DNA from 2 places in the Caenimonas aquaedulcis genome. Region 1 is predicted to be linked to the other one. Evidence: predicted binding sites of a transcription regulator. Region 1 holds the regulator's gene; the other holds the start of a gene.
The links. The regulator FNR, encoded in region 1, switches genes on or off when oxygen is low (the NO sensors DNR and NnrR bind a similar motif). The targets are predictions, from matches to a motif close to TTGATNNNNATCAA.
Positions count from the first base shown of each region.

Region 1 (4,855 bases):
ACCGGGTGATCCGGGCGCTGCGCGCGCGCGGCCACGTCGTGGGCTACCTGGGCGACGGCATCAACGACGCGCCCGCGCTCCACAGCGCGGACGTGGGGATCTCGGTGGACTCCGCCTGCGACAGCGCGCGCGCGGCCGCCGATCTCGTGCTGCTGCGCCACGACCTGGGCGTGCTCGGCGCGGCGGTGGGCGAGGGCAGGCGGACCATCGCCAACACGCGCAAGTACATCCTGCTGGGCACCAGTTCCAACTTCGGCAACATGGCCAGCATGGCCGCCGCCGCGGTGTTCCTGCCGTTCCTCCCGATGCTGCCGGTGCAGATCCTGCTGAACAACCTGCTGTACGACGGCGTGTCCGCCGCGCTGCCGCTGGACCGCGTCGATGCGCAGGACGTCGCTGCGCCCGTGCGCTGGGACATCGCCCGCCTGCGGCGCTTCATGCTCGTGATCGGGCCGGTGAGTTCGCTGTTCGACATCGGCCTGTTCGTCGTGCTGCTGCACGTGCTGGATGCCGCCCCCGCGCAGTTCCAGTCGGCGTGGTTCCTCGAATCCCTCGCCACGCAGGTCCTGGCGGTCTTCGTGATCCGCACGCGCGGCCCGGCCATCGCGGGCCGGCCGCATCCCGCCGTGGCGGCCGCCGCCCTCGCCGTGCTCTCGTTCGCGGCGGTGCTGCCCTTCACGCCCCTGGGGGCGTGGTTCGGGCTGGTGGGCCTGCCGGCATCGTTCTACCTCGCCATCACGGGCATGACGGTGAGCTACCTCCTGCTGCTGGAACTCGTCAAGCGCCGCTTCTACCGGTCGCGCGCCGCTAGGAAAATTCCTAGGGCCGCCGGGCATTCGGGAAGCCGCATTCAGGGCCATTCCTAGCGTTCTTTCGTCCGCCGCCGATGTCGCGCGGCGGGGCGTTGGGCCAAAGTTGCGCCATGCCCGACAGCCAGCTTCCCATCCGCGTATTCCTCGCCGACGACTCCGCACTGATCCGCTCGCGCGTCGGCAACCTCCTCGAATCGAAAGGCGCGCTGATCGTGGGGGAGGGCGAGACGCCCCGCGGCTGCATCGCCTCGATCCTGGCGCTCCGGCCCGACGTCGTCGTGCTGGACGTGCAGCTCGAGGGCGGCACGGGCCTGGAGGTCTTGCAGGCGGTACGGCCCGCCGCGCCGGGTGTCGCTTTCGTCGTCTTCACCAACAACTCCGCGCAGGCCTATCGCACGCGCTACCTGAAAGCAGGCGCGGCGCGCTTCCTGGACAAGGGCAGCGACTCGGGCCAACTCGCCCAGGCCGTCGCCGTCGCCGCCCGCCAACCCGATTCAACGAACGCCAATCCGTAGGAGGATGATCATGAACGCAGCCACTCTCGAAGCCCCCGTCACGTTCACGCGGCAACTGCCGGTGCGCGACATCCGCGTCGCCGCGCCGCTCAAGACGCAATGCTCCGCCTGCCACCTGAAGGAGCTGTGCCTGCCCTGCGGCATGACGGGCGACGACGTGGTGCGCCTGGACGGCCTGCTCTTCGGGCGCCGCAAGGTGAAGCTGGGCCAGCCGCTCTACCATGAGGGCGACCGCTTCCAGTACATCTACGCCGTGCGCAGCGGCACCTTCAAGTCCAGCCTCACGCTGCAGGACGGGCGCGACCAGGTCACCGGCTTCCACATGGCCGGCGAGCTGATGGGGCTCGACGGCGTCGCGCAGGGACACCATGCGAGCGGCGCGACGGCCCTCGAGGACGCGGAGATCTGCGCCATCCCCTACGAGCACCTGAACGAGCTGTCGGCAGCCCACAGCAACATGCACCACCTGGTGAGCCGCCTCATGAGCCGCGAGATCGTGCGCGAGCACAGCCTGATGATGCTGCTCGGGAGCATGAACGCGGAGGAGCGCCTCGCGGCCTTCCTGCTGAACCTGTCGCAGCGCATGAAGGCCCGCGGCTACTCGGCCAGCGAGTTCCACCTGCGCATGTCCCGCGCCGAGATCGGCAGCTACCTCGGCATGAAGCTCGAGACGGTGAGCCGCACCTTCTCCGCGTTCCAGCAGCGCGGCCTGCTGGAAGTGGACAAGCGCCACATCCGCATCCTCGACCTCGCGGGCCTGTCGCGGGCCCTCGACATGCGCATCCACTGAACGCAACCAGAGGTCAACCCCATGCCCCATAGCTGCACACAGATCATCCGGGAGGAGCATTCGGCCGTGGCCGCCATGCTGCGTTCGCTGAAGATGATGATCGCCAACGGCCCCGGCGACCAGCCCGAGCGTTTCTTCGACGTGCTGCGCGCCATGCTGTTCTACATCGACGAATTTCCGGAGAAGCGGCACCACCCCAAGGAGTCGGACCTGCTCTTTCCCCGCATCGCCCGCGCGGTGCCGGCGCTCATGCCCGTGATCCGCAAGCTCGAGGCGGACCACATGCGCGGCGAGGGCAAGGTGCGGGAACTGCAGCACCTGCTGCTCGCCTGGGAGCTGGTCGGCGATTCGCGCCGCCCGATCTTCGAGGACGCCGCGGAAAAGTACGCCGCCTTCTACCTCGAGCACATGCGCGTGGAGGAGACGCAGCTGCTGCCCGGCGCCGAAGAGGCGCTCACGAGCAAGGAGTGGAAGGAGCTCGACCTGGCCTTCGAGCAGGACCGGGACCCGCTCGCCGGCGGCGTGCGCGACCCGGTCTACGACCGCCTCTTCACGCGCATCGTCATGGCGGCGCCCGCGCCGATCGGCGTCGGGCCCGAGCTGCATGCCTGAGCCGCGGGGCGGGCGGCCGGCCCGCGTTGCCGCCCTCGCCATGGCAGCAGCGCTCTTCGCGGCGCCGGCATCCGCCTCCGACGACCCGTGCGCCGTGCCCCGGCCCCCGGGCGCGACGCGCAGTTTCTCCGCGGCGGCCGCGCGCACCGCGCCGGCGGTGGTGAGCGTGCTCGTCATCCGGCCCCGGCGCGTCGATTCCGTCTTCGGCGGGCCCGACCGCACGCCGCCGTTTCCCGACGCGCCGCTCGAGCGGTCCTTCGCCTCGGGCTTCATCCTGTCGCCCGATGGGTTCGTCGCCACCAGCGCGCATGTGGTGTTCGATGCGCGGGAGACCTGGATCGCGATGGCCGACGGGCGCAGGCTGCAGGCGCGCGTCGCCGGCTTCGACCGCGATGCCGACGTCGCCCTGCTGAAGGTCGAGGCGTCGGGCCTGCCGGCCGCGCCGCTCGAGCCGCAGCGCCGCGTGTGCCCCGGCGAATGGGTCGCCGCGATGGGCGCGCCCTTCGGCTTCGAGCACACGGTGACCGCGGGTGTGGTGAGCGCCTACCCGCGCTTCCTGCCCGGCGGCAGCGTGCTGCCGCTCATCCAGACGGACGTGGCGATCAACCCCGGCAGCTCCGGCGGCCCGCTGTTCACGTCAGACGGCGCCGTCGTCGGGATGAACTCGCTGATCTATTCGGACAACGGCATCTTCGCCGGCGTGTCGTTCGCGTTGCCGGCCGACCAGGTCCTGCGCATCGTGTCGCGCATCCGCGCGGGCCGCTCGCGCCGCGCCGAGCTCGGCGTGGTGACGCAGCCCGTCACCGCGGACCTCGCGCGCGCGTTCGGGCTGGGCGAGACGGGCGGCGCGCTCGTCGTGAAAGTCGCGCCGGGCAGCGCCGCGGAAGCCGCCGGCCTTCGCAGCGGCGACGTGCTGGTCGCCACAGGCTCGCGGCGCACGGCCTCGCACGCGCAGATCGAGGAAGAATTCTCCGCGTTGAAGCCCGGCGAATCGCTGGCGCTGCGGCTGTGGCGTGGCGAGGCGATGTCCACCGTGCGCGTGCATGCGCAGGCTGCGCGCACGCAGGCCGATGCGTCGCCCACCGCGCGGACGGCCCCGGAGATCCGGCTCGGCCTGGGGCTTGCGCCGGCCGGCGCGACCGCGGGCCTGCCGGCGGGCGTCTACGTCGACGACGTCGTCGGCTCCAGCCTGCTCGCCGGCATCGAGCCCGGCGACCGCATCACGGCGGTCAACGGCATCCCGGTCGCCACCGCGTCGGAGTTCGACGCGGCGCTGCGCGCCGCCGCGGACAAGCCCACGGTGGCCCTGCTGGTCGAGCGCGGCGGCGTGGCCTCGTACGTCCCGGTCGACCGACTGGGGCGGTGACGCGGCGCGGCGCGAACTACCTGGTGGACGCCGGGCAGGTCGAGATGCCGAGCAGGCTGTACAGTGGGCACATGCCGGCCGCGCCCGTGACGAGCGGCACGACGCCGATATAGCCCCACGCGCCGATGGTGCCGAAGTAGGCGAGGGCGATCAGCGCGAGGCCGGCGATGACGCGCAGGCTGCGGTCCAGGGTACCTTCATTGACTTTCATGGGGATGCCTTTCAGGGTGGGTTGAGGAAACGGGGACGGACGCGAGCCGCCTGACCGCCTGCGCGAGCAGGGGGGCCAGGCCGATCGCGTTGGACGCGTGGGCAATCGAATCGCAGCTGGCGAAGCGGGTGACGCCCGCGGCCATGAGCTTCCACACCGCGTCGCCTTCCGGCAGCGCGTGAACGGCGACGCACACGGGCGGCCGCGCGCCGGCGCGCGCGAGCGCCTCCACCGCGGCGAGCAGGGTGGCGCCGGAGGAGACGATGTCGTCGAGCAGCACCGGCGTGCGGGACTTCCAGTCCACGCCCGCGGGCGCGCGCACGCTGACCTGCCGGTCGCCGTGCCGCACCTTCTCCATCACGGCCCACGGCGCGCCGCACAGCAGCGCGGCCTGTTCGACCCAGGGCGCGCTCTCGGCGTCCGGCCCGATGAGCAGCGGGTCCGCGACGTGGTCGGCGATCCAGGGCGCGATGGCGGGCGCGGCGCTCACGGCCTGCGCGCGGATCGGGTAGATCTCGCCCAGGCTGCGCCAGCGGTGCAGGTGCGGAT
Region 1 is NZ_JADWYS010000001.1:4,032,746-4,037,600, forward strand. It holds gene mgtA (magnesium-translocating P-type ATPase) at 1-866, shown strand, start outside; gene I5803_RS19455 (response regulator) at 923-1,327, shown strand; gene fnr (fumarate/nitrate reduction transcriptional regulator Fnr) at 1,338-2,117, shown strand; gene I5803_RS19465 (hemerythrin domain-containing protein) at 2,139-2,729, shown strand; gene I5803_RS19470 (trypsin-like peptidase domain-containing protein) at 2,770-4,095, shown strand; gene I5803_RS19475 (YgaP family membrane protein) at 4,112-4,306, opposite strand; gene I5803_RS19480 (ribose-phosphate diphosphokinase) at 4,293-4,855, opposite strand, start outside.

Region 2 (4,855 bases), 3.8 Mb from region 1:
CCTCGTCGGCCTCATCGTCGTGCTGACCACGGTGCCGCTCTTCGCGTCGATCCTGCGCATCCCGTTTTCCATCATCGCGCCGGTGATCGTGGTGATCTGCGCGATCGGCGCCTACACCGTGCACAACGCGATGCTGGACATCTGGTTCATGCTGGTCTTCGGCGTCGTCGGCTACCTGTTCAAGAAGCTCGACTATCCGCTTGCGCCGCTGGTGCTCGCGCTGGTGTTGGGCGACAAGGCGGAGGATTCGTTCCGCCAGGCGATGCTGGTCTCGCAGGGCGAGCTGGGCATCCTGTGGTCGAACCCGCTGGTCGGCACGATCTCCACGCTCGCGATCCTGCTGCTGCTGTGGCCGCTCATCTCCCGGCTCATCGCCAGGGTGCGCCCGCCCAAGCGCGAGTCCTTCGCCGAAGAACAGCCGGTCGACTGACCTGAACCGAGGAGCACGCCATGCCCGTCATCGCCCTCACCCAGGAAATGGGCTCGCTCGCGAAGGACGTCGCCATCGAGCTCGGCCGCGTGTCGCAGCTCGAGGTGCTGCGGCACGAGGTGCTGGAAGGCGTCGCCGGGCGCATGCAGGTATCCACCAGCCTGATCAGCCGCCTGCGGGAGGGCAAGGCCGGCCTCATGGAGCGGCTCAAGAGCGACCACGACACCGAAGCGGTGTACACGGCCAAGGAAGTCTATGCACTCGCGGGCCGCGGCAACGTGGTGCTGCGCGGCTGGGGCGCGACCTGCCTGCTGCGCGACGTGCCGCACGTCGTCACGGTGCGCATCACGCGATCCTTCGACAAGCGGGTGGACTGGCTGATGGAGCATCTCGGCACGGACGACCGCGACTTCGCGCAGGCCGAGGTGCGCCGCAGCGACGACGCCCATGCCACCCGCATGCACGACCGCTTCGGCGTGACCTGGGGCGACCCCCTCCTCTACGACCTGGTGCTCAACACCGATCGCGTGACGGTGGAAAGCTGCGCCGCGCAGATCCTGCACCTGGCCGGCCGCCCGGAATTTGCGGAAACCGAAGCCTCACGCGCGAAGCTGCAAAGCCTGGCGCTCAATTCCGCGATCCGCGCGGCGCTGCGCGACAACGAATCGACGCGCGAGGTGAACATCGAAGTCGATTCGTCGCAGGGGAAGGTGGTGCTGCAGGGCATCGTGCTGAACGACGCGGAGCGGTCGGAAACCGCGCGGGTGGCCAGCGCGGTCGCGGGCGCGGGCAATGTAGACAACCAGCTGCGGATCATGGCGGTGACGCGGCGGTTTGCACATGCGAAGACTTGATTTTGATACCGGACGCAGAATTCGCAGAAGTTACGCAGAAGAAATACAAGAAAAAATCAAATGAAATTTTGAATTCTTCTTGTCTTCATTCTGCGTAACTTCTGCGAATTCTGCGTCCTTGCCCCCTAAATCTTCCCCCGCTGCTTCAACCGGCTCAGCGTCTCCGCGGAGAGATTCAGGTAGGTCGCCAATTCCTTCTTGGGCACCCGGTCGAACAGCTCAGGGTGCTTGCGCTGGAAACGCTTCACGCGTCCCGGCGCATCCAGCAGGTGCAGCGTAATCGTGTGCGCCATGATTTCGCTCATTTCCTGCATCACGTAATACTCGAAGGATTGCTTCAATCCGGGGTGGCGCTCCAGGAAGCCCACCCACTCGCGCATCGGCAGCTTCGCCACCCTCGCCTTCGTCACGCTCACGATGCTGTACGGCGTCGGCGTGCCCAGGCGCCACGCGGCGTAGCTCGTCTCGAAATCGCCTTCGTCCGTGAAGCGCAGGATCATCTCCTTGCCTTCCTGGTTCGTGACCACACGTTTGAGCACGCCGTCCAGGATGAAGTACTGCTCCATTTCGTGCACGCCCTGGTTGAGCAGGTTCTCGCCTTTTTGCACGTCCAGCACCGCGAGATGCGTTTCCAGCTCCATCGTCTGGGCCGCGGTCATCCCCTTGAGGACGACGTTGTGCGCCAGCTGGACGCGGATGACGTTTCTTTCGGGATGGTTGTCGACGGATGACATGCAGGGGAAAGTTCGGTGCCGGGGTGCCCGCCGCGCGCCGGGTGGATTGGTGAAAATTGACCCCGGTCAAGAGTGCCGCGCAAGGCGTTTCCTATGATACCGCGCAGGGGTGAGCAGGCCTTCCGCACGGGGCGGGAGACGGCACCCGCAGGACCTGAAGACATGACGACAGAAACCCAATCGCAGGCCACGACCGACGGCTTTCACCTCGTCATCGACGCGCTGAAGCTCAACGGGCTGGACACCATCTACTGCCTCCCGGGCATCCCGATCACCGACTTCCTGCGCATGGCGCAAGGCGAAGGCATGCGCGTGATCGCCTTCCGGCACGAACAGCATGCGGGCAACGCCGCCGCGGCCGCGGGCTTCCTCACGCAAAAGCCCGGCATCTGCTTCACCGTGTCGGCACCCGGTTTCCTGAACGGCCTCACCGCGCTCGCGAATGCCACGACCAACTGCTTCCCGATGATCCTCATCAGCGGCTCCTCGGAACGCGAAATCGTCGACCTGCAGCAAGGCGACTACGAAGAGATGGACCAGCTCGCCATCGCGAAGCCGCTGTGCAAGGCGGCCTTCCGCGTGCTGCATGCCGAAGACATCGGCGTCGGCATCGCGCGCGCCATCCGCTCCGCCGTTTCCGGACGCCCGGGCGGCGTGTACCTCGACCTGCCGGCGAAACTCTTCGCGCAAACCATCGATGCGGCCGCGGGCAAGAAGTCGCTGATCAAGGTGGTCGATGCCGCGCCGAAGCAGATCCCCGCGCCGGATGCCGTCAAGCGCGCCGTGGACCTGCTCAAGGGCGCGAAAAAGCCCCTCATCCTCCTGGGCAAGGGCGCGGCCTACGCGCAGGCCGACGCGGACATCAAGGCGCTCGTCGAGAAAACCGGCATCCCCTACCTGCCGATGTCGATGGCCAAAGGCCTGCTGCCCGACAACCATGCGCAGTCGGCTTCCGCCGCGCGGTCCTATGTGCTCGCCGAAGCCGACGTCGTGATGCTCGTCGGTGCGCGCCTGAACTGGCTGCTGTCGCACGGCAAGGGCAAGACCTGGGGCGGCGCGTCGGGCAAGGACGGTGGCGGCCAGCAGTTCATCCAGGTGGATATCTCGCCGACGGAAGCCGACAGCAACGTCGCGATCGCGGCGCCGGTGATCGGCGACATCGGCTCCTGCGTCGCGGCACTGAACGCGGCGATCGGCTCCTCGTGGGCCAAGCCGCCGGCCGAGTGGACCAGCGCGATCTCCGAGCGCAAGGACAAGAACCTCACCAAGATGGCCGAGACGCTGGCGAAGGATCCTTCGCCCATGAACTTCCACAGCGCGCTCAACGTCGTGCGCAACAAGATCAAGGAGCGTCCCGACGCGGTCCTCGTCAACGAAGGCGCCAACGCGCTCGACTTCACGCGCAGCATCGTGGACATGTACGAGCCGCGCAAGCGCCTCGATGTCGGCACCTGGGGCATCATGGGCATCGGCATGGGCTTCGCCGTCGCCGCTGCCGTCGAGACGGGCAAGCCGGTGATCGCCGTGTGCGGCGACAGCGCCTTCGGGTTCTCGGGCATGGAAGTCGAGACGATCTGCCGCTACAACCTGCCGGTGTGCGTGGTGGTGATGAACAACAACGGCGTCTACAAGGGCACCGACCAGAACGCGAGCGGCGGCAAGGACGTCGCGCCCACGGTCTTCGTGAAGGACGCGCGCTACGAGATGCTGATGCAGGCGTTCGGCGGCACGGGCGTCTACGCGAAGACCACGGCCGAGCTGAAGAAGGCGCTGGACGAGGCGGTGTCTTCCGGCAAGCCGACCCTGATCAATGCCATCATCGACGAGACGGCGGGCACCGAGAGCGGACGCATCACCAGCCTGAACCCGAACGCGAAGAAGAAGTAACCGGTTTTTGAAACTTTGAAGAGAGAGAACAAGCCATGAGCAAAGCCCTGGACGGCGTCAAGATCCTCGATTTCACGCACGTGCAATCCGGCCCCACCTGCACCCAGCTGCTCGCGTGGTTCGGCGCGGACGTGATCAAGGTGGAGAAGGCGGGCGAAGGCGACGCGACGCGCGGCCAGCTGCGCGACATCGACGGCGTGGACAGCCTCTACTTCACGATGCTCAACCACAACAAGCGCTCCATCACGATCAACACCAAGGACCCAAAGGGCAAGGAAGTGCTGGAGCGCCTGGTGAAGGAATGCGACGTGCTGGTCGAGAACTTCGCGCCCGGCGCGCTCGACCGCATGGGCTTCTCGTGGGAGCGCATCCAGGAGCTGAACCCGCGCATGATCATGGCGTCCGTCAAGGGCTTCGGCCCCGGGCCGTACGAGGACTGCAAGGTCTACGAGAACGTCGCGCAGTGCGCGGGCGGCGCGGCCTCCACCACCGGCTTCGACGACGGCCCGCCGCTCGTCACGGGCGCGCAGATCGGCGACAGCGGCACGGGCCTGCACCTGGCCCTGGGCATCGTCGCCGCGCTCTACCAGCGCAACACCACCGGCCGCGGCCAGAAGGTGCTCGCCGCCATGCAGGACGCCGTGCTGAACCTGTGCCGCGTGAAGCTGCGCGACCAGCAGCGCCTGGACCGCAAGCACGTGCTCGAAGAGTATCCGCAGTACCCCGACAAGGAATTCCTCGAGGCCGTGCCGCGCGCGGGCAACGCCTCGGGCGGCGGCCAGCCGGGCTGGATCCTCAAGTGCAAGGGCTGGCAGACGGACCCGAACGCCTACATCTACTTCATCACGCAGGCGCCGGTGTGGGGCGCGATCTGCAAGGTGATCGGCGAGGAAGGCTGGATCACCGACCCCAGCTACGCGACGCCCAAGGCGCGCCTGCCGCACCTGAAG
Region 2 is NZ_JADWYS010000001.1:245,298-250,152, reverse strand. It holds gene I5803_RS01105 (tripartite tricarboxylate transporter permease) at 1-430, shown strand, start outside; gene I5803_RS01100 (cytidylate kinase family protein) at 451-1,284, shown strand; gene I5803_RS01095 (Crp/Fnr family transcriptional regulator) at 1,410-2,018, opposite strand; gene oxc (oxalyl-CoA decarboxylase) at 2,181-3,905, shown strand; gene frc (formyl-CoA transferase) at 3,941-4,855, shown strand, end outside.
Region 2: the regulator FNR is predicted to act here: its motif matches at 2,075-2,088, upstream of oxc (oxalyl-CoA decarboxylase).